2 regions of the Cellulomonas sp. CW35 genome follow, and region 1 is predicted to be linked to the other one. Evidence: predicted binding sites of a transcription regulator. Region 1 holds the regulator's gene; the other holds the start of a gene.
The links. Region 1 encodes LexA, which represses DNA repair genes until DNA is damaged. Its sites were predicted from a motif close to TCGAACANNTGTTCGA; they were not measured.

Region 1 (9,040 bases):
GACCGGGATCCTCGAGCCGCAGCTCGCCGGCGCGCTGTCGCGCACGCGGTGGGCGCTCGAGCGGCTCGTGATCCCCGTCGTCGGCTCGGCCGTGCTGCTCGTCGTCGGCGGTGCGACCCTCGGCGCGGTCCACGGCTCGACCGTCGACGACCCCGCGCAGGCCGCCGTGATGGCGGGCGCCGCGCTGGCGTACTGGCCCGCGGTCATGGTGCTCGTCGGTCTCGCGGTCGCGCTGCTCGGGTGGGCCCCGCGGCTCGCCCTGCCGGTCACGTGGGGCGTGCTGGTGGCGATGTGGATCGCGACGATGCTGGGCGAGGTCCTCGGGCTGCCCGCCTGGCTGCTCGACGCGCTGCCGTTCGCCGCCGTCCCGTACCTGCCCCTCGAGGAGCTCGCCTGGGCGCCGCTGGCCGTGCTGACGGCCGTGGCCGTCGGGCTCGGCTCGACGGGCCTGCGCCGGTTCGCGCGGCGCGACGTCGAACCCGCCTGACGCCGGCATCCGACCAGCCGCCCACCCCACCGGCCGCGCACGCCACCGGCCGCCCACCCCACCGGCCGCCCACCCCACCGACCGGTGGGGTGGTCCGGGCTTCCCACTAGGCTGGCCCGATGCCGTCTCCGTCGCCCGCCGCCGCTCCTGACGGCGACACCGCGGAGGAGACCGGCGCCCGCTCGGCCGAGCGCGACCGGGCGGTCGACGAGCTCCTGGACGTCGCGGTCGGCGTCCTCGGGGGCGCCAGGCGTGACGGTCAGCACCTCATGGCGCGGGCCGTCGCACAGTCCCTCGACTCGGGCGAGCACCTGCTGGTGCAGGCGGGCACCGGCACCGGGAAGTCGCTCGGGTACCTCGTACCCGCCGTCCGGCACGCCGTGCACGCCGACGAGCGCGTCGTCGTGTCCACCGCGACGCTCGCCCTGCAGCGCCAGGTCCTCACCCGCGACCTGCCGCTCGTCGCGGACGCGCTCGCGGGGCACCTGCCCCGCCGGCCGCACATCGCCCTGCTCAAGGGCTGGCACAACTACCTGTGCCTGCACAAGGTCGAGGGCGGGTACCCCGCGGACGACCAGGGCGCGCTGTTCGACCTCCCCGAGCGTGCCGGCGCCGCGGAGCACCCCGACGCGGGGGAGGCGGCGCCCGCGAGCCTCGGCCAGCAGGTCGTGCGGCTGCGGGAGTGGGCGCAGGAGACCGACACCGGCGACCGCGACGACCTGGTCCCCGGCGTCACCGACCGCGCGTGGCGGCAGGTGTCCGTCACGTCGCTCGAGTGCATCGGGTCCGCGTGCCCCAAGCTCGACGAGTGCTTCCCGGAGCGCGCGCGGGCGTCCGCTCGCGAGGCCGACGTCGTCGTGACGAACCACGCGATGCTCGGCATCGCCGCGTCCGGCTCCCCGCACGTCCTCCCGGACCACGAGGTGCTCGTCGTCGACGAGGCGCACGAGCTCGCCGACCGGGTGACCGCGCAGGCCACCGCGGAGCTCTCGCTGCCCGTCGTGCAGCACGCCGCCCGCGTCGCGCGCCGCCACGGCGGCGTCCCCGGCAGCGACCTCGAGGCCGCGGGGGAGGCGCTTGCGGGCGCGATCGTCCCGTTGCCCGAGGGGCGGTTCAGCGACGGGCTGCCACCCGCGGTGCACGACGCGGTCGCGGCGGTGCGGGACGCGGCCCGCACGCTGCTGTCCCTGCTGCGGCCCGAGGGCGGCGGGAGCGCAGGCGGCGCGCCCGCGGACGGCGGGCGCAAGGTCGCCCAGTCCGCGGTCCTCACCCTCTTCGAGACCGCCGAGCGCATGACCGGCACTCCCGAGGACCTCGCCCGGACCGTGATGTGGTGCGCACGCGGCGAGGACCGCTCGGGCGCGACCACCACGCGCCTGCTCGCGGCACCGTTGTCCGTCAACGGGCTCATCCGCACGCAGCTGCTCGCCGGACGCACCGCGGTGCTCACGTCCGCGACCCTCGCGCTCGGCGGGTCGTTCGACCCGATGGCGCGGTCGGTCGGGCTGGAGCTGCGGCCCGACGCGGAACCGGTCGGACCGACGAGCGTGCCCGGCGCCGACCCCGCACCCGCCGACGCGACGGGGCCGGTGCGCTGGCGCGGCCTCGACGTCGGGAGCCCCTTCGACTACCCGCGGCAGGGGATCTGCTACGTGGCCCGGCGCCTGCCGCCACCCGGCCGCGAGCCCGCGACCGACGCGCAGCTCGACGAGATCGAGGCCCTCGTGCGCGCGTCCGGCGGCGCGACCCTCGGCCTGTTCTCGTCGCGCCGGGCGGCGAACGCCGCCGCCGAGGCGATGCGCGAGCGACTCGACGTGCCCGTGCTGCTGCAGGGCGACGACCAGCTGCCCACCCTCGTCGCACGGTTCGCCGCCGACGAGCCGACCTGCCTGTTCGGGACGCTCGCGCTCTGGCAGGGCGTCGACGTCCCCGGCCGGGCGTGCCGGCTCGTGATCATCGACCGGATCCCGTTCCCCCGTCCCGACGACCCCGTTCGCTCCGCCCGTGCCGACGTCGTCGCCCGGTCCGGGGGCAACGGGTTCATGGCCGTCTCCGCGACGCACGCTGCGCTGCTCCTCGCTCAGGGCGCGGGTCGCCTGGTCCGCGGACCGCAGGACAAGGGCGTGGTCGCCGTCCTGGACCCGCGGCTCGCCACCGCCCGGTACGGCGAGTTCCTCGCCCGGTCCATGCCGGCGTTCTGGCGCACGACCGACCGGGACGTCGCGCTCGCCGCGCTGACGCGCCTGCGGGACTCCTGAGCCGGTAGCCTGCCAGGGACGGCCCCGCGCGCGGACGCGCAGGTCATGGGCCCGTCACCCCCGTCCACCGCCATGCCAGGAGGCGCCACGATGTCCGAGCAGATCGCCGAGAGCCTCGCCGACGAGGAGCCCAGCCTCTCCGGCGCCCCGAGCCACCGGCGGACGTCGAAGGTCGCGATCGTCGGCGCCGGCGCCGTCGGCTCGACCATGGCCTACGCGACGCTGATGCGCGGCGCCGCGCGCACCGTCGCGCTCTTCGACATCAACAAGGCGAAGGTCGAGGCCGAGGCGCTCGACCTGGGCCACGGCATCCAGTTCATGTCCATGGCCGAGGTCGTCGGGTCCGACGACATCGCGGTCTGCGCGGACGCGGACGTGGTCGTCTTCACCGCGGGCGCCAAGCAGAAGCCCGGCCAGACGCGCCTGGACCTCGCGGAGGCCACCATCGGGCTCGTCAGGAAGGTCCTGCCCTCGCTCGTCGAGGTCGCGCCGAACGCGGTCTACGTGATGGTGACGAACCCCGTCGACGTCGTGACCTACGCGTCGCTCAAGATCTCCGGCCTGCCGCCCACGCAGCTGTTCGGGTCCGGCACCGTGCTGGACTCCTCCCGGCTGCGGTACCTCATCGCGAAGCACACCGGGGTCGCCGTGCAGAACGTGCACGCGTACATCGCCGGTGAGCACGGCGACTCCGAGCTGCCCCTGTGGAGCTCGGCGTCGATCGGCGCGATCCCGCTCCTCGAGTGGCAGGGCATCGAGGGCGAGGGACCGCTCACCAGCGCGGTGCGCGACGAGATCGCGCGCGAGGTCGTCGAGTCCGCCTACCGGATCATCGAGGGCAAGGGTGCGACGAACTACGCGGTCGCGCTCGCCGGGTCGCGCATCATCGAGGCGATCCTCAAGGACGAGCGCCGGGTCCTGCCCGTCTCCTCGCTCCTGACCGGGTACTACGGCATCGACGACGTCTGCCTGTCCGTGCCGTCGATCGTCGGCTCGCCCGGGGTGCTCGACCGCCTGCCGGTGCCCATGTCCGTCGACGAGCTCTCCGGCCTGCGCTCGTCCGCCCAGGCCGTGCGGGACGTCGCCCGGCGCTTCGGCTTCTGACGGACGACGACGGCCCGCCGCCCGGGAGATCCGGGGGGCGGGCCGTCGTCCGTCGTCGTGGCGCCTCACTCGGACCAGGTGCGGTCCTCCCAGCGCTCGTCGGCGACGGCAGCATCGTCGGTGCTGTCGGTGCTGTCGGTGCTGTCGGTGCTGTCGGTGCTGTCGGTGCTGCCGGCGTCGTTCGTCTCGTCCGTGCGCGCGCTGTTCGTGCGCCCGTCGTCGGACGGGCGGGCGAGCCGCTGCGCCAGACGGCGACCGAGCCCCGGTGGCGGGTCGGGCAGGCGGCCGGGCACGGCGCTCACAGGCTCCGCAGCACGCTGACGACGCGACCGAGGATCGTGGCGTCGTCGCCCGGGATGGGCGCGTAGGCGGCGTTGTGGGGCAGGAGCCACACGTGCCCGTCCGCGCGCCGCAGCGTCTTGACGGTCGCCTCGCCGTCGATCATCGCCGCGACGATCTCGCCGTTCTCCGCGACGGGCTGACGCCGCACGACCACCCAGTCGCCGTCGCAGATCGCCGCGTCGACCATCGAGTCGCCGCTGACCTTGAGCATGAACAGCTCGCCCTCTCCGACCAGCTGGCGCGGCAGGGGGAACACGTCCTCGACCACCTGCTCGGCGAGGATCGGGCCGCCGGCGGCGATCCGCCCGACGAGAGGGACGTACGCGGGCGCCGAGAACTGCTCCTCGCCCCCGTCCCCGAGCGACACCTGCGAGGGGGTGTCCTGGCCGCCCCACTGCGGGACGCCGCGCGAGTCGTCCGGGTGCACGACCTCGATCGCCCGCGGACGCTTGGGGTCACGCCGCAGGTAGCCCTTGCGCTCGAGCGCCGTGAGCTGGTGCTTCACGCTGGACGGGCTCGTCAGCCCGACAGCCTCGCCGATCTCGCGCATGCTCGGCGGGTAGCCGCGCGTCTCGACCGAGACGCGGATCGTCTGCAGGACCAGGCGCTGACGCGCCGTCAGACCGTCTGGGCCCGGGGGGGTCTCGGGCAGCTCGTGCACCGTACCCAGCCGTCCCTCGCCGCCGACGGAGCCGCCGGTGGCGTCGCCCCCGGTGGGCTGCTGCCCGGTCACGTCCTCGGTTCGCTGGTCCGTCACGTCCACCCCTCCAGTCCGCCCTGCCACCGACCGCCGTCGGCGGCCTCTCCGGGGCGTCGTCGGTCCGCCGCCCGGTGCGCACCGCCGGATGGCGTCCCCGGCGGGGAAGGCCCTGGTCCACGGCCTCGTCGCGGGGGATGTCAGTGGTCGGTGGTGCGCTGTTCCTCGGCAGGAAGCCTACGCAGGTGGACGGGCGATATCAAACATCTGTTCGACATCTCTGGACGCGTGTCGCAGGCCTCTGGTAGAACTTCGTACAGACGTACGACGAACACGTGTATGACGAACGCGCGTACGACGCGCGGGAGTCGCGGTAGGCGCACCGGCGGCATGATCGGCCGGACGCGTGGCGCGGTGGACGGATGTCAGGGAGAGGGAGAGCGATGAGCGCGATGGTGATCGGACCCGACATGATCGGTGCGGGTCGTCGAGCAGGTCGTCCGGCACGGGCCTCCCGCGAGCGTGCCGCGGCTCTGGCCGCGCCGACGGCGGGCCGCTCCGCGGACGAGGCGCCGCTGCGGCTGACGCGCCGCGGGCGTGCGGTCGTCACGGTCCTCGCGCTCGCCCTCTCCGGCATGGCGTTCGTGCTGGGGTCGCACGCCGCGGCGGGTGCCACCTCGGACGCGACGGTCGAGCGTTACGTCGTGCGCACCGGGGACACGCTGTGGGACATCGCCGCCTCCTCTCGTGCGGCGGGCGAGTCGGTGCAGCACCAGGTCCGCGAGCTGGTCCGGGTCAACGGCATGTCGGGCACACACGTCGACGCCGGTCAGGAGCTCGTCGTCCCACACGGCTGAGCCGCGGGCCCTCGCGGGCCACTGCCTTGCGGCAGGGGGAGGCGTGGCCTACGGTCGCGTGGGCGACGCGCGCGAGCGCGGCCCGACGACAGCGATGCAGCAGGAGGCTCCAGGGTGCACTGCCCGTTCTGCCGGCACCCGGACTCCCGGGTGGTCGACTCCCGCACCTCGGACGACGGCGCGTCGATCCGCCGTCGCCGTCAGTGCCCGTCGTGCAATCGCCGGTTCACCACGGTGGAGACGACCAGCCTGTCGGTCGTGAAGCGCTCGGGTGCCACGGAGCCGTTCAGCCGGGACAAGATCGCCGGGGGCGTGCGCAAGGCATGCCAAGGCCGGCCGGTGAGCGAGGACGATCTCGCGCTGCTCGCCCAGAAGGTCGAGGAGACGCTGCGCTCGTCCGGGTCCGCGGAGATCGACGCCTACGAGATCGGCCTGGCGATTCTCGGGCCGCTGCGCGAGCTCGACGAGGTTGCCTACCTGCGGTTCGCCAGCGTGTACCAGGCGTTCGACTCGCTCGAGGACTTCGAGGCCGCGATCACCGTGCTCCGGGCGGAGCGTGACGACCGCGACCGGGGCGCTCGCGACGAGGCTCCGGACGCAGCAGCGCCGGGCGTCGCGACGCCCGACACCGCAGCAGCCGACACCGCAGTAGCCGACACCACAGAAGCCGGCACCGAGGCACCCGATGCCGCAGTCGCGGACTCCGGAGCGCAGCCGGCCGGGTCGGCTCCCGGAGCGGGCGGAGCCGGCTGACCGGTCCCGGCGGAAGCCGAGGGGCTGCTGCGAGGGATGACAGTGGTCCGGCGCGGGCTGCTCGTCGGCCCGGGTCGGTGGGGCACGTGCCGGGGGGCCGTCGGCCGCGGGTTACGGTCGAGCCATGCTCCCTCACGACCTGTTCCACCTGCGCACGCCCGGATCCGTCGCCCTCGTCCCCGACGGGTCGGCGGCCGTCGTCGCTCTCTCGCAGCCCGACGAGGAGGCGGACGAGTACCGCGGTGGCCTCTGGCTGGTGCCGCTCGACGGCTCGGCGCCGCGCGTCCTCACGCGCGGCCACGCGGACTCCGCGCCTGACGTCTCACCCGACGGTCGTTGGGTCGTGTTCGTGCGGTCCACCACGGGCGACAAGCCGCAGCTGTACGTGGTCGAGACGAGCGGGGGAGAGCCGTTCCGGGTCACCGACCAGCCTCTGGGGGCGGGCCAGCCGCGGTTCTCGCCCGACGGCCGGCGCATCGCGTACGTCGCGCGCGTGCCGGACGAGGGCCGGTACGCAGCGGACGGTGACGCGGGTGCCGAGCGGCCCCGGCTGATCACGCAGCTGCGCAACCGTGCCGACGGGCTCGGGCACCTGCGTGACCGCGTCCGCCAGGTGTTCGTCCTCGAGGTGCCGGACGCCTCGGGCTCCACCGTCCATGTCCCGGCGTCGTATGCGCTGACCTGCGCCGACGACGACGTGGACCTGCCGCACTGGTTCCCGGACGGCCGTGCCGTCGCGGCGCTGCTGCGCCGGCACGGCACGCGTGAGCAGGACCTGCGCCGCGACGCGGTGGCGCTGCTCGTGCCGGAGGACCTGACGGGTGTGTCGGGCGATGCACAGGTCGTGCCGCTCACGGACGCCGACGCGGGCGCGAGCCTGTCGCTGTCCCGCGCGGTCCCGGCGCCCGACGGCGCGCGGGTGTGGCTGCTCGCCGAGGACGTGGGGGAGTCCGGGCGTGACTTCGTCGCGGCGCTCACGGGTCTGTTCGAGCTGCCGCTGACCGCCGAGGCCAGGCCTGCCGGCCCGCCGCGACGCGTCACCGACCCCGACGAGGTGGACCTCGACCCGGGTGTGCTGGTCCCGGTCGGCGACGGCGTGCTCGTCGCACCGCTGCGCTCGGGTGCCGTGCACCTGACGCTCGTGGGGTCCGACGGCGGGTCGAGGGACCTCCTCGACGGCGCGGTCGTCGTCGGCGCGGCAGCAGCGGCGGGCGGCGCGGTCGTCGCGGTCCGCGCGACGCCGGACTCCGCGGGGGACGTCGTGCTCGTCGACACGGGCCGAGCCCTGACCGACTGGTCGGCGCCGCTGCGGGCGACGGGTCGTGTGCGGGTGTCCGAACCGCTCGTCGCGCACGCGCCCGACGGGTACCGCGTCGAGGGGTGGCTCACGACGCCCGACCCGGACCGGTACGGCGCGGGTCCGCACCCCACGATCCTGCTGATCCACGGCGGCCCGTTCGCGCAGTACACGCACGCGCTGTTCGACGAGGTGCAGACGCTCGCCGAGGCGGGCTATGCCGTGGTGCACGGCAACCCGCGCGGCTCGTCGGGCCGGGGCCGGGCGCACGGCCGGGCGATCCGACGCGCGTTCGGGACGGTCGACGCGGACGACGTGCTCGCGCTGCTCGACGAGGCGCTCACGGATCCGCGGCTCGACCCGCAGCGCACGGGCGTGATGGGCGGCTCGTACGGCGGGTACCTCACGGCGTGGCTGACGACGCGCACGCAGCGGTTCGCGGCCGCGATCGTGGAGCGCGGCTTCCTGGATCCGGTGAGCTTCACGGGCTCGAGCGACATCGGCTGGTTCTTCGGGCTGGAGTACCTCGGCGACCCGGCGACGGAGGCGGAGCTCGTCGCCGCGCAGTCACCCATGGCGCGGGTCGGCGAGGTCGGCACGCCCACGCTCGTCGTGCACTCCGAGCAGGACTGGCGCTGCCCGGTGGAGCAGGGGCAGCGCTGGTTCGTCGAGCTGCGCCGCCGCGGGGTGCCGAGCGAGCTGCTGCTGTTCCCGGGCGAGGGGCACGAGCTCACGCGCTCGGGCCGGCCGTCGCACCGCGTCGCCCGGTTCGAGCACGTGCTGCGCTGGTGGGACCGTTGGCTGCCGGTCGGCTCGCGGTCGCGGGACGTGGCCTGAGGTATGGAGTTGGCACCGGCGCGACGAGTCCGTCACGCTGGGGCTTCGACGACGAGGAGGTGCCGATGGCGCACGACGACACGAAGGCGGCCGTGAGCGAGGACGCGAAGGCCAAGTTCCGCGAGGCGCTGGAGCGCAAGAAGGGTGCCGCGCACCGCACGGCGGACGGGCAGTCGAACACGGGCTCGGTGCACGGGTCCGAGACGACGGGCCCGGCCCAGCGCCGGTTCCAGCGCAAGTCCGGCTCCGCCTGACGGCGACCCGCAGCGAACGACGAGCAAGGCCCCGACCGGGTGTCCGGTCGGGGCCTTGCGCCGTGCGTGCCGGCGCCGCCGGGCGACGGTGGCGCGGTGCTCAGGACAGCAGGCGCAGGCGGATCGCCTCGGGCTGCGCGCGCAGCGCGGTCAC
Region 2 (9,040 bases), 400 kb from region 1:
CGCGCCCGCGCACGTCGATGACCGCGGCGACGCGGTGGGCGCGCGTCTCGGGCGGGCCGCTGGTGAGCATCCCGACGAGGTGCGTGAGCATCTGCGCGGGCAGGTTGTCGACGACGTACCAGTCGAGGTCCTCGAGCACCGCGGCCGCCCGCGTGCGCCCTGCACCCGACATGCCCGTGATGACGAGCACCTGGGGCTGGTGGAGCCGGGGGTGCTCGGTCGCGGCGTCGATCGCCGGGATCCCGGCCGGGACCGTGATGGGCGAGGGCTCGGTCATGTCCCCAGCATGCCAGCGGACGGGGCGACAGCCTCGGTGGGCGCGGCGGTGTCGTCCGGCGCGAGCGCGGCGACGACCGCGGCGGCCGTCCGCTCCCCCATGCCGGGGACCGAGGCGATCTCCTCGACGCTCGCCGCCCGCAGGCGCTTGACCGAGCCGAAGTGCCGCAGCAGCGCCTTCTGCCGCGCCGGTCCCAGCCCGGGGACGTCGTCGAGCACCGACACCGTCATGCCCTTGCTGCGTCGCTTGCGGTGCGCCGTGATGGCGAACCGGTGCGCCTCGTCGCGCACGCGCTGCAGCAGGTACAGGCCCTCCGAGCTGCGCTGCAGGATCACCGGGTAGTCGTCGCCCGGCACCCACACCTCCTCGAGCCGCTTCGCGAGGCCGCACAGCGCCACGTCGTCGATCCCGAGCTCCTCGAGCGCCCGCGCGGCCGCGGCGACCTGCGGGGGGCCGCCGTCGACGACGACGAGGTTCGGCGGGTACGCGAACCGACGCGGCCGCCCCGTCGTCTCGTCGATCGGGCCCGAGACCAACCGCTCACCGTCCTCCGCGTCCGCGTCACCGAGCTCGACGTCGCCCGACTCGGAGCGCTCCGCCAGGTAGCGGCGGAACCGGCGCGTGATCACCTCGTGCATGGCCTCGGTGTCGTCGGCCGCGCCCTCGCCGTGCCGTCCACGCACCGAGAACAGGCGGTACTCGCTCTTGCGGGCGAGGCCGTCCTCGAACACGACCATCGACGCCGACTGGTACGTCCCCTGGTTGTGCGAGACGTCGTAGCACTCGATCCGCAGCGGCGCGGTGTCCAGGCCCAGCGCCTCCTGGATCTCGCGCAGCGCCTGGCTGCGCGACGTCAGGTCGCCCGCACGCCGGGTGCGGTGCAGGTTCAGCGCGTGCTCGGCGTTGCGGTGCACCGTCGCCGCCAGCTCGCGCTTGTCCCCGCGCTGGGGCACGCGGACCCGCACCCGCGAGCCGCGCAGCCCCGTGAGCCACGACTCGACCTGGTCGACGTCGGTCGGCAGCACCGGCACCAGCACCTCGCGCGGGACCGCGGTGCCGTCCGCCTCGTCCGTGCCGTAGACCTGCTGCAGCAGGTGCTCCACCAGGCCCGCGTCGTCGACGTCCTCGACCTTCTCGACGACCCAGCCACGCTGGCCCCGGATCCGACCGTCACGCACGTGGAACACCTGCACCGCGGCTTCGAGGTCGTCGCCCGCGAGGCCGAACACGTCCGCCTCGGTGCCGTCCGGGAGCACCACGGCGTTGCGCTCCGTGGCGCGGCGCAGCGTCTGGATGTCGTCGCGCAGGCGTGCGGCGCGCTCGTAGTCGAGCTCCGCGGCCGCCTCCTGCATGCGGCGCGTCAGCCGCTTCTCGAACCGGGTGGTGTCCCCGGCCATGAAGTCGCAGAAGTCCTGCGCGAGCCGGTGGTGGTCCTCGGGCGAGATCCGTCCCACGCACGGGGCGGAGCACTTGTCGATGTAGCCGAGGAGGCACGGGCGTCCCTGCTGGTGCGCGCGCTTGAACACGCCCGCCGAGCAGGTGCGCACGGGGAACACGCGCAGCAGCAGGTCGACCGTCTCGCGGATCGCCCACGCGTGCGCGTAGGGGCCGAAGTACCGCGTCCCCTTGCGCTTGGCGCCGCGCATCACCTGCACGCGCGGGAACTCGTCCGCGAGCGTGACCGCCAGGTAGGGGTACGACTTGTCGTCGCGGTACTTCACGTTGAACCGCGGGTCGAACTCCTTGATCCACGAGTACTCGAGCGCGAGCGCCTCGACCTCGGTGCCCACGACCGTCCACTGCACCGACGCCGCCGTGGTCACCATCGTCTGCGTGCGCGGGTGCAGCCCCGCCACGTCCTGGAAGTAGCTGTTGAGCCGCTGCCGCAGGCTCTTGGCCTTGCCGACGTAGATGACGCGGCCGTCACCGTCGCGGAACCGGTACACGCCGGGCGAGTCGGGGATCTCCCCCGGCGCCGGTCGGTAGGTCGCGGGATCAGCCATGGTCCGAGCCTAGTTCGCACCGCGGACACACCCCGCGGTGCCCCGGGACGTCGAGGGCTCGACCGGCCGGCCGCCACGCCGGACGACGGCACGGCCCGCGCCCGGCACCGGGTGCCGCTAGCGTGTCGACATGGCGCAGCTGCTGCACTCCTACTCGGTGGACCTGACCTGGACCGGAGCGGGCGAGGCGGGGACGTCGACGTACACGTCGTACGGTCGCGACCACGAGCTCACGTCGGGCGACAAGCTGCCCCTGCCGGGCACCTCGGACCCGGGCTTCCGGGGAGACCCGTCGCGGTGGTCGCCGGAGGACCTCGTCGTGGGCGCGCTCGCCCAGTGCCACATGCTCTGGTTCCTGCACCTCGCGGCGGCCGCAGGCGTGGTCGTCGTCGGGTACGCGGACGCCGCGTCCGGGACGATGCGGATCGAGGCGGCCGGGCACGGGCAGTTCACCGAGGTCGTCCTGCGCCCGCGCGTGGTCGTCCGCACCCGGGTGCTGGCCGACGGACAGCCCGTGACCGACGGCGTCCTGGCCGACCTGCACCACCGCGCTCACGAGCACTGCTTCGTCGCGCGCTCGGTCAACTTCACCGTGCGGCACGAGCCCGTCCCCGTGGCGTTCGAGCGGGTCTGAGGAGCGCACCGGCAGGACTGCACCGACGCGCGCGGTGCGGCGGACGGCGGGGGCCGTGCGCACGCTCAGGCCGAGACCGCCGCGGGCTCGAGGTCCAGCACCTCGGCGAGGAAACGGCCCGTGTGGCTCGCGGACACTCCCGCGACGTGCTCGGGCGTCCCCTCCGCCACGACCGTGCCGCCGCCCGAGCCCCCCTCGGGACCCATGTCGATCACCCAGTCGGCGTTCTTGATGACGTCGAGGTTGTGCTCGATGACGATCACCGTGTTGCCCTTGTCGACGAGCGACTGCAGCACCCCGAGCAGCTTGCGGATGTCCTCGAAGTGCAGTCCGGTGGTGGGCTCGTCGAGCACGTACGCGGTGCGGCCCGTCGAGCGCCGCTGGAGCTCGGAGGCGAGCTTGACGCGCTGCGCCTCACCGCCCGACAGCGTCGGCGCGGGCTGGCCCAGGCGCACGTACCCCAGACCGACGTCGACGAGCGTCCGCAGGTGCCGGCTGATCGCGGGGACCGCGCTGAAGAACTCGGCGGCCTCCTCGATCGGCATGTCGAGCACGTCCGCGACCGTCTTGCCCTTGAAGTGCACCTCGAGCGTCTCGCGGTTGTACCGCGCGCCGTGGCAGACCTCGCACGGGACGTACACGTCGGGCAGGAAGTTCATCTCGATCTTGAGCGTGCCGTCGCCCGAGCACGCCTCGCAGCGCCCGCCCTTCACGTTGAACGAGAACCGCCCCGGCGTGTAGCCGCGGACCTTCGCCTCGGTCGTCTCCGCGAACAGTTTGCGGATGTTGTCCCACACGCCCGTGTACGTCGCGGGGTTCGAGCGCGGCGTGCGGCCGATCGGGCCCTGGTCGACGTGCACGACCTTGTCGAGCTGGTCGAGCCCCGTGACGCGCTTGTGCCGGCCGGCGACCTGGCGCGCGCCGTTGAGCTCGTTCGCCATCACCGTGTACAGGATCGAATTCACGAGCGTCGACTTGCCGGAGCCCGACACGCCCGTGACGGCCGTCAGGACCCCCAGCGGGAACGACACGTCGATGCCGCGCAGGTTGTGCTCCCGCGCGCCCTGCACGGTCACGAGCCGCGACCGGTCGACCGGGCGCCGGTCGGCCGGCATCGGGATCTGCCGACGTCCCGACAGGTACGCGCCGGTCACTGACTCGTTCGAGGCGAGCAGCCCCGCGAGGTCGCCCGAGTGCACGACGCGACCACCGTGCTCTCCCGCGCCCGGGCCGATGTCCACGATCCAGTCGGCCATCCGGATGGTGTCCTCGTCGTGCTCGACGACGATGAGCGTGTTGCCCAGGTCGCGCAGACGCGTGAGCGTGTCGATCAGGCGTCGGTTGTCCCGCTGGTGCAGGCCGATCGAGGGCTCGTCGAGCACGTAGAGGACGCCCACCAGGCCGGAGCCGATCTGCGTCGCGAGCCGGATGCGCTGGGCCTCACCGCCCGAGAGCGTCGCCGCCGGGCGCATCAGCGACAGGTAGTCCAGACCCACGTCGAGCAGGAAGCCCAGGCGCGCCTGGATCTCCTTGAGCACCTGCGCCGCGATCTGCCGCTCGCGCTCGCCGAGCTCGAGGGTGTCGAGGAAGTCGCGTGCCTCCCGGATCGGCAGCTCGCAGACCTCCGCGATCGACCGCCCGCCGACCTTGACGGCGAGCACCTCGGGCTTGAGCCGCTGGCCCTGGCACGTCGGGCACGGGACCTCACGCATGAAGCCCTCGTACTTGTCCTTGCTCCACTCCGACTCGGTCTCGGCGTGCCGGCGCTCGAGGAACGTGATCACGCCCTCGAACCCGGTGGAGTACTGGCGCTCGCGACCCCACCGGTTCCGGTAGCGGACCTGCACCTTGTGGTTGCGGCCGTGCAGGATCGCGTCCTTCGCGCGCTGCGGCAGCGCGCGCCACGGCACGTCCATGGCGAAGCCCATCTCGTCGGCGAGAGCCGACATGACTCGCTCGAAGTACTCCGAGGAGGTCTGCGCCCACGGGGCGACCGCGCCCTGCGCGAGGCTGAGCTCCTCGTCGGGCACGACGAGTTCCGGGTCGACCTCGAGACGCGAGCCGATGCCGGTGCACTCCGGGCACGCCCCGTACGGCGCGTTGAACGAGAACGTGCGCGGCTCGACCTCCTCGAGCGTGAGCACGTGGTCGTTCGGGCACGCCCGCTGCTCGGAGAACCGGCGCTCCTTGTCCGGGTCCTCGGCGTCGCGGTCCACCAGGTCGATCACGAGCAGCCCGCCGGACAGCCCGAGCGCGGTCTCCACCGAGTCGGTGAGGCGGCGCTGCACGCCCTCGCGCGCGACCAGCCGGTCGACCACGACCTCGATGTCGTGCTTGAGCTTCTTCTCGAGCGTCGGTGGTGCCGTGAGCTGCACGACCTCCCCGTCGACGCGCGCGCGCGAGAAGCCCTTCGCCTGCAGCTCTCCGAACAGGTCCGTGTACTCGCCCTTGCGGCCGCGGACGACGGGCGCGAGCACCTGGTACCGCGTGCCCTCGGGCAGCTCGAGCAGCCGGTCGACGATCTGCTGCGGCGTCTGCGCGGTGACGCGCTCGCCGCAGACGGGGCAGTACTGCGTCCCGGCGCGCGCGAACAGCAGGCGCAGGTAGTCGTACACCTCGGTGATCGTGCCGACGGTCGAGCGCGGGTTGCGGTTCGTCGACTTCTGGTCGATCGAGACGGCGGGCGACAGCCCCTCGATGAAGTCGACGTCGGGCTTGTCCATCTGCCCGAGGAACTGGCGCGCGTACGCCGAGAGCGACTCCACGTACCGCCGCTGCCCCTCGGCGAAGATCGTGTCGAAGGCCAGCGACGACTTCCCCGACCCGGACAGGCCGGTGAAGACGATCAGCTGGTCCCGGGGCAGGTCCAGGTCGACGTTGCGGAGGTTGTGCTCGCGGGCACCCTGCACCACCAGACGGTCGTTCACGGCGTGCAGTCTACGTTCCACCGCTGACAATCGCACACCCGTTCGATCCTCCTGGTGAGCAGCCGCGCCGCCCGCGGCCGCCCCGGCGCCGTCGTCGTGCCGAGCGTGCCCGATCACCCCATGCTGGGACACACCATGACGACAGAACCGACCACGACCGACGACCCGACCGTCGCCGCCGAGCCGCCCACGGGCCCCACCGCGTCGATCGCGTCCACCGGACCCGAGCCCCTCCCCGTCCCCGTCGCCGAGTACGCGGTCGTCGGCGACGGGCGCACGACCGCGCTCGTCTCCCGCCGCGGCTCGGTCGACTGGCTGTGCCTGCCGCACGTCGACTCGGCGGCGTGCTTCGCACGGCTGCTCGGCACGGAGGACAACGGGCGCTGGCTGCTGACCGTCCCCGACGCGCACGAGGTCACGCGCCGCTACCTCGACGACTCGTTCGTCCTCGAGACGACGTACCGCTCCCCCACCGGCACCGCCGTCGTCACCGACTCGATGCCGATCTCCGACGGGCGAGCGGATCTCGTGCGGCACGTGCGGTGCACGCGGGGCACGGTGCGCGTCGAGCACGAGTGGGTGGTGCGCTTCGGCTACGGCGGCATCGAGCCGTGGGTCACGCGCACCGGCGGTCCCGACGCGCGGATCCGCGCGGTGGCCGGACCGGACGCGCTCGTCCTGCGCGGGACGCGCCTGCCGCACGCCGACGACCACCGGCACCGCGACGCGTTCGAGCTGCGGGAGGGCGAGGAGCTCGAGCTCGACCTCACGTGGTCGCGCTCGTGGGAGCCGGTGCCACCGCCCCTGGCGGCGGCGACCCGCGTCGACACGACGCGCGTCGCGTGGGGGCTGTGGGCGCGCGGCGCACGGTACGCGGGGCCGCACCGCGAGGCCGTCGTGCGCTCGCTGCTCGTGCTGCGGCTCCTCACCGACTTCGAGACGGGCGGCATCGCCGCCGCGGCGACGACGAGCCTGCCCGAGGACTTCGGCGGCGCACGCAACTGGGACTACCGCTACTGCTGGCTGCGCGACGCCGCGATGACGCTCGAGGCGCTCCTCGAGCAGGGGTTCCGCGACGAGGCGACCCAGTGGCGCGACTGGCTGCTGCGCGCCGTCGCCGGCGACCCCACCGACCTGCAGATCATGTACCGCGTCGACGGCGGGCGTGACCTGCCCGAGCGTGAGCTCGGACACCTGCCGGGCTACGCCGGCTCCCGCCCGGTGCGGCTCGGCAACGCCGCGGTCGGCCAGGTCCAGAACGACGTGCTGGGCGAGGTCATGTGCGCGCTGCACGAGGCACGCCGTGCCGGGATCACCGAGTCCGCGGACTCGTGGTCGCTCCAGCGCCACCTCCTCGAGGCGCTGCTGCGGCACTGGCGCGACCCGGACCGCGGGATCTGGGAGGTGCGCGGAGACCCCCGGCACTTCGTGCACTCGAAGGTCATGGCCTGGGCCGCGGTCGACCGCGCGGTGCGCGCCGTCGAGGAGCACGGCCTGTCCGGGCCGGTCGACCGCTGGCGCGCGGCGCGTGCGGAGATCCATGCGGACGTGCTGGCCCACGGCTGGGACGCGGACCGCGGGACGTTCGTGCAGCACTACGGCGCGACGCACACCGACGCCTCGCTCCTGCAGATCCTCCAGGTCGGCTTTCTCCCGCCCGACGACCCTCGCGTCCTCGGCACGCTCGCCGCGGTGCGCGCCGAGCTGGAGGTCGCCCCGGGGCTGCTGCGCCGCTACCGCACCGAACGGACCGACGACGGTGTGCCCGGCGGCGAGCACGCGTTCCTCGCGTGCTCGTTCTGGCTCGCGGAGGCGCTCGCCCGCACGGGGCAGGTCGACGAGGCGTGCGAGGTGCTGGACGGGCTCGTCGGGCTGACGAACGACGTGGGTCTCCTCGCCGAGCAGTACGACCCGGTCGGGCGCCGGATGGCCGGCAACGTGCCCCAGGCGCTGTCGCACCTCGCGCTCGTGCGTGCGGCCCACGCCGTCGGGCTGGCCACGGGCGCCTCGGAGGGACCCGCATGAGCACGGCACCCTGGACCGGTCACGTGACGCCCGGCGGCCCGACCGCGGTGCGCGTGCTCGACCAGGTCGAGCTCCGCAAGGTGTCGGTTGGGCCGATGGACAACAACGCCTACCTGCTGACGTGCCGCCGCGACGGCGCACAGCTGCTCGTCGACGCCGCCGCCGACCCGGACCGCCTGCTCGCGCTGGTGCGCGAGGGCGACGCGAGCGCACGGCTCGACCTGGTCGTCACGACGCACCGGCACCGCGACCATGTCGGAGCGCTCGCGTCGGTCGTCGCGGTGACGGGTGCGCGCACGGCCGCCGGCGCCGACGACGCGGACGCGATCACCCAGGCGACGGGCGTGCCGGTCGGGCAGCGCCTGCACGACGGCGACCTGCTGGTCGTCGGGCACGTCACGCTCGAGGTCGTCGCGCTGCGCGGCCACACGCCCGGGTCGGTCGCGCTCGCCTACCGCGAGCCCGAGCACACCCACGTCCCGGGCGCGGCGCCCGGCCGGGTGCACCTGCTGACGGGCGACTCGCTGTTCCCCGGTGGGGTCGGCCGCACCACGACCCCGCAGGACTTCACGTCGCTGTACGACGACGTCGTCGCCCGCGTCTTCGACCGGTTCGGCGACGAGACGTGGGTGTACCCCGGTCACGGGCGCGACACGACGCTCGGGGCGGAACGTCCGCACCTCGCGCAGTGGCGCGCCCGGGGCTGGTGACGGCGCGCGCGTGCCGTAGCGCGTCAGGCCTCCGGCGGGCCGAGCACGGACGTGGCCACCGTCGCGTGCGCGGACTCGTCGTCGGACGGGTGGAAGATCCCCGCGAGCACGTCCCGGTAGAGCCTGCCCAGCTCGTTGCCGCTGAAGTACGACCCGCCGCCCGACGCGCGCAGCGCGAGCTCGACGACCTGGCGCGCCGACTCCGTCGCGCGGACCTTGAGCCCCACGAGCTGGGCGAACCAGCGCGCGCCGTGGTCCACCCGCTCGTCGACGTCGCGCGCGAGCGCGAACACCTGCAGCTCGGCGCCGTCCTGCAGCAGCGCGGCGTCGGCGATGCGCCACCGGATGTCGGGGTCCTGCGCGTACGCGCGCCCGCCGTTCTTGAGCGAGGTCCGACGACGCGCGGCCGCGACCGCGAGCTCGACCGCGCGACGCCCGATACCCGTGTAGACCGCGCCGAGCAG

Region 2: a site for LexA is predicted at 5,872-5,887, ahead of uvrA (excinuclease ABC subunit UvrA). Genes of this name have one in related genera too.

The regions. Positions count from the first base shown of each region.
Region 1 is NZ_CP199000.1:2,138,232-2,147,271, reverse strand. It holds gene ACT17Q_RS09835 (ABC transporter permease) at 1-487, shown strand, start outside; gene ACT17Q_RS09830 (ATP-dependent DNA helicase) at 607-2,745, shown strand; gene ACT17Q_RS09825 (L-lactate dehydrogenase) at 2,836-3,849, shown strand; gene ACT17Q_RS09820 (hypothetical protein) at 3,915-4,151, opposite strand; gene lexA (transcriptional repressor LexA) at 4,148-4,861, opposite strand; gene ACT17Q_RS09810 (LysM peptidoglycan-binding domain-containing protein) at 5,332-5,745, shown strand; partial or broken gene nrdR (transcriptional regulator NrdR) at 5,860-6,345, shown strand; gene ACT17Q_RS09800 (S9 family peptidase) at 6,623-8,632, shown strand; gene ACT17Q_RS09795 (DUF5302 domain-containing protein) at 8,698-8,886, shown strand; gene serA (phosphoglycerate dehydrogenase) at 8,987-9,040, opposite strand, start outside.
Region 2 is NZ_CP199000.1:1,737,763-1,746,802, reverse strand. It holds gene rapZ (RNase adapter RapZ) at 1-277, opposite strand, end outside; gene uvrC (excinuclease ABC subunit UvrC) at 274-2,280, opposite strand; gene ACT17Q_RS08020 (OsmC family protein) at 2,411-2,914, shown strand; gene uvrA (excinuclease ABC subunit UvrA) at 2,980-5,841, opposite strand; gene ACT17Q_RS08010 (glycoside hydrolase family 15 protein) at 5,977-7,866, shown strand; gene ACT17Q_RS08005 (MBL fold metallo-hydrolase) at 7,863-8,576, shown strand; gene ACT17Q_RS08000 (acyl-CoA dehydrogenase family protein) at 8,600-9,040, opposite strand, start outside.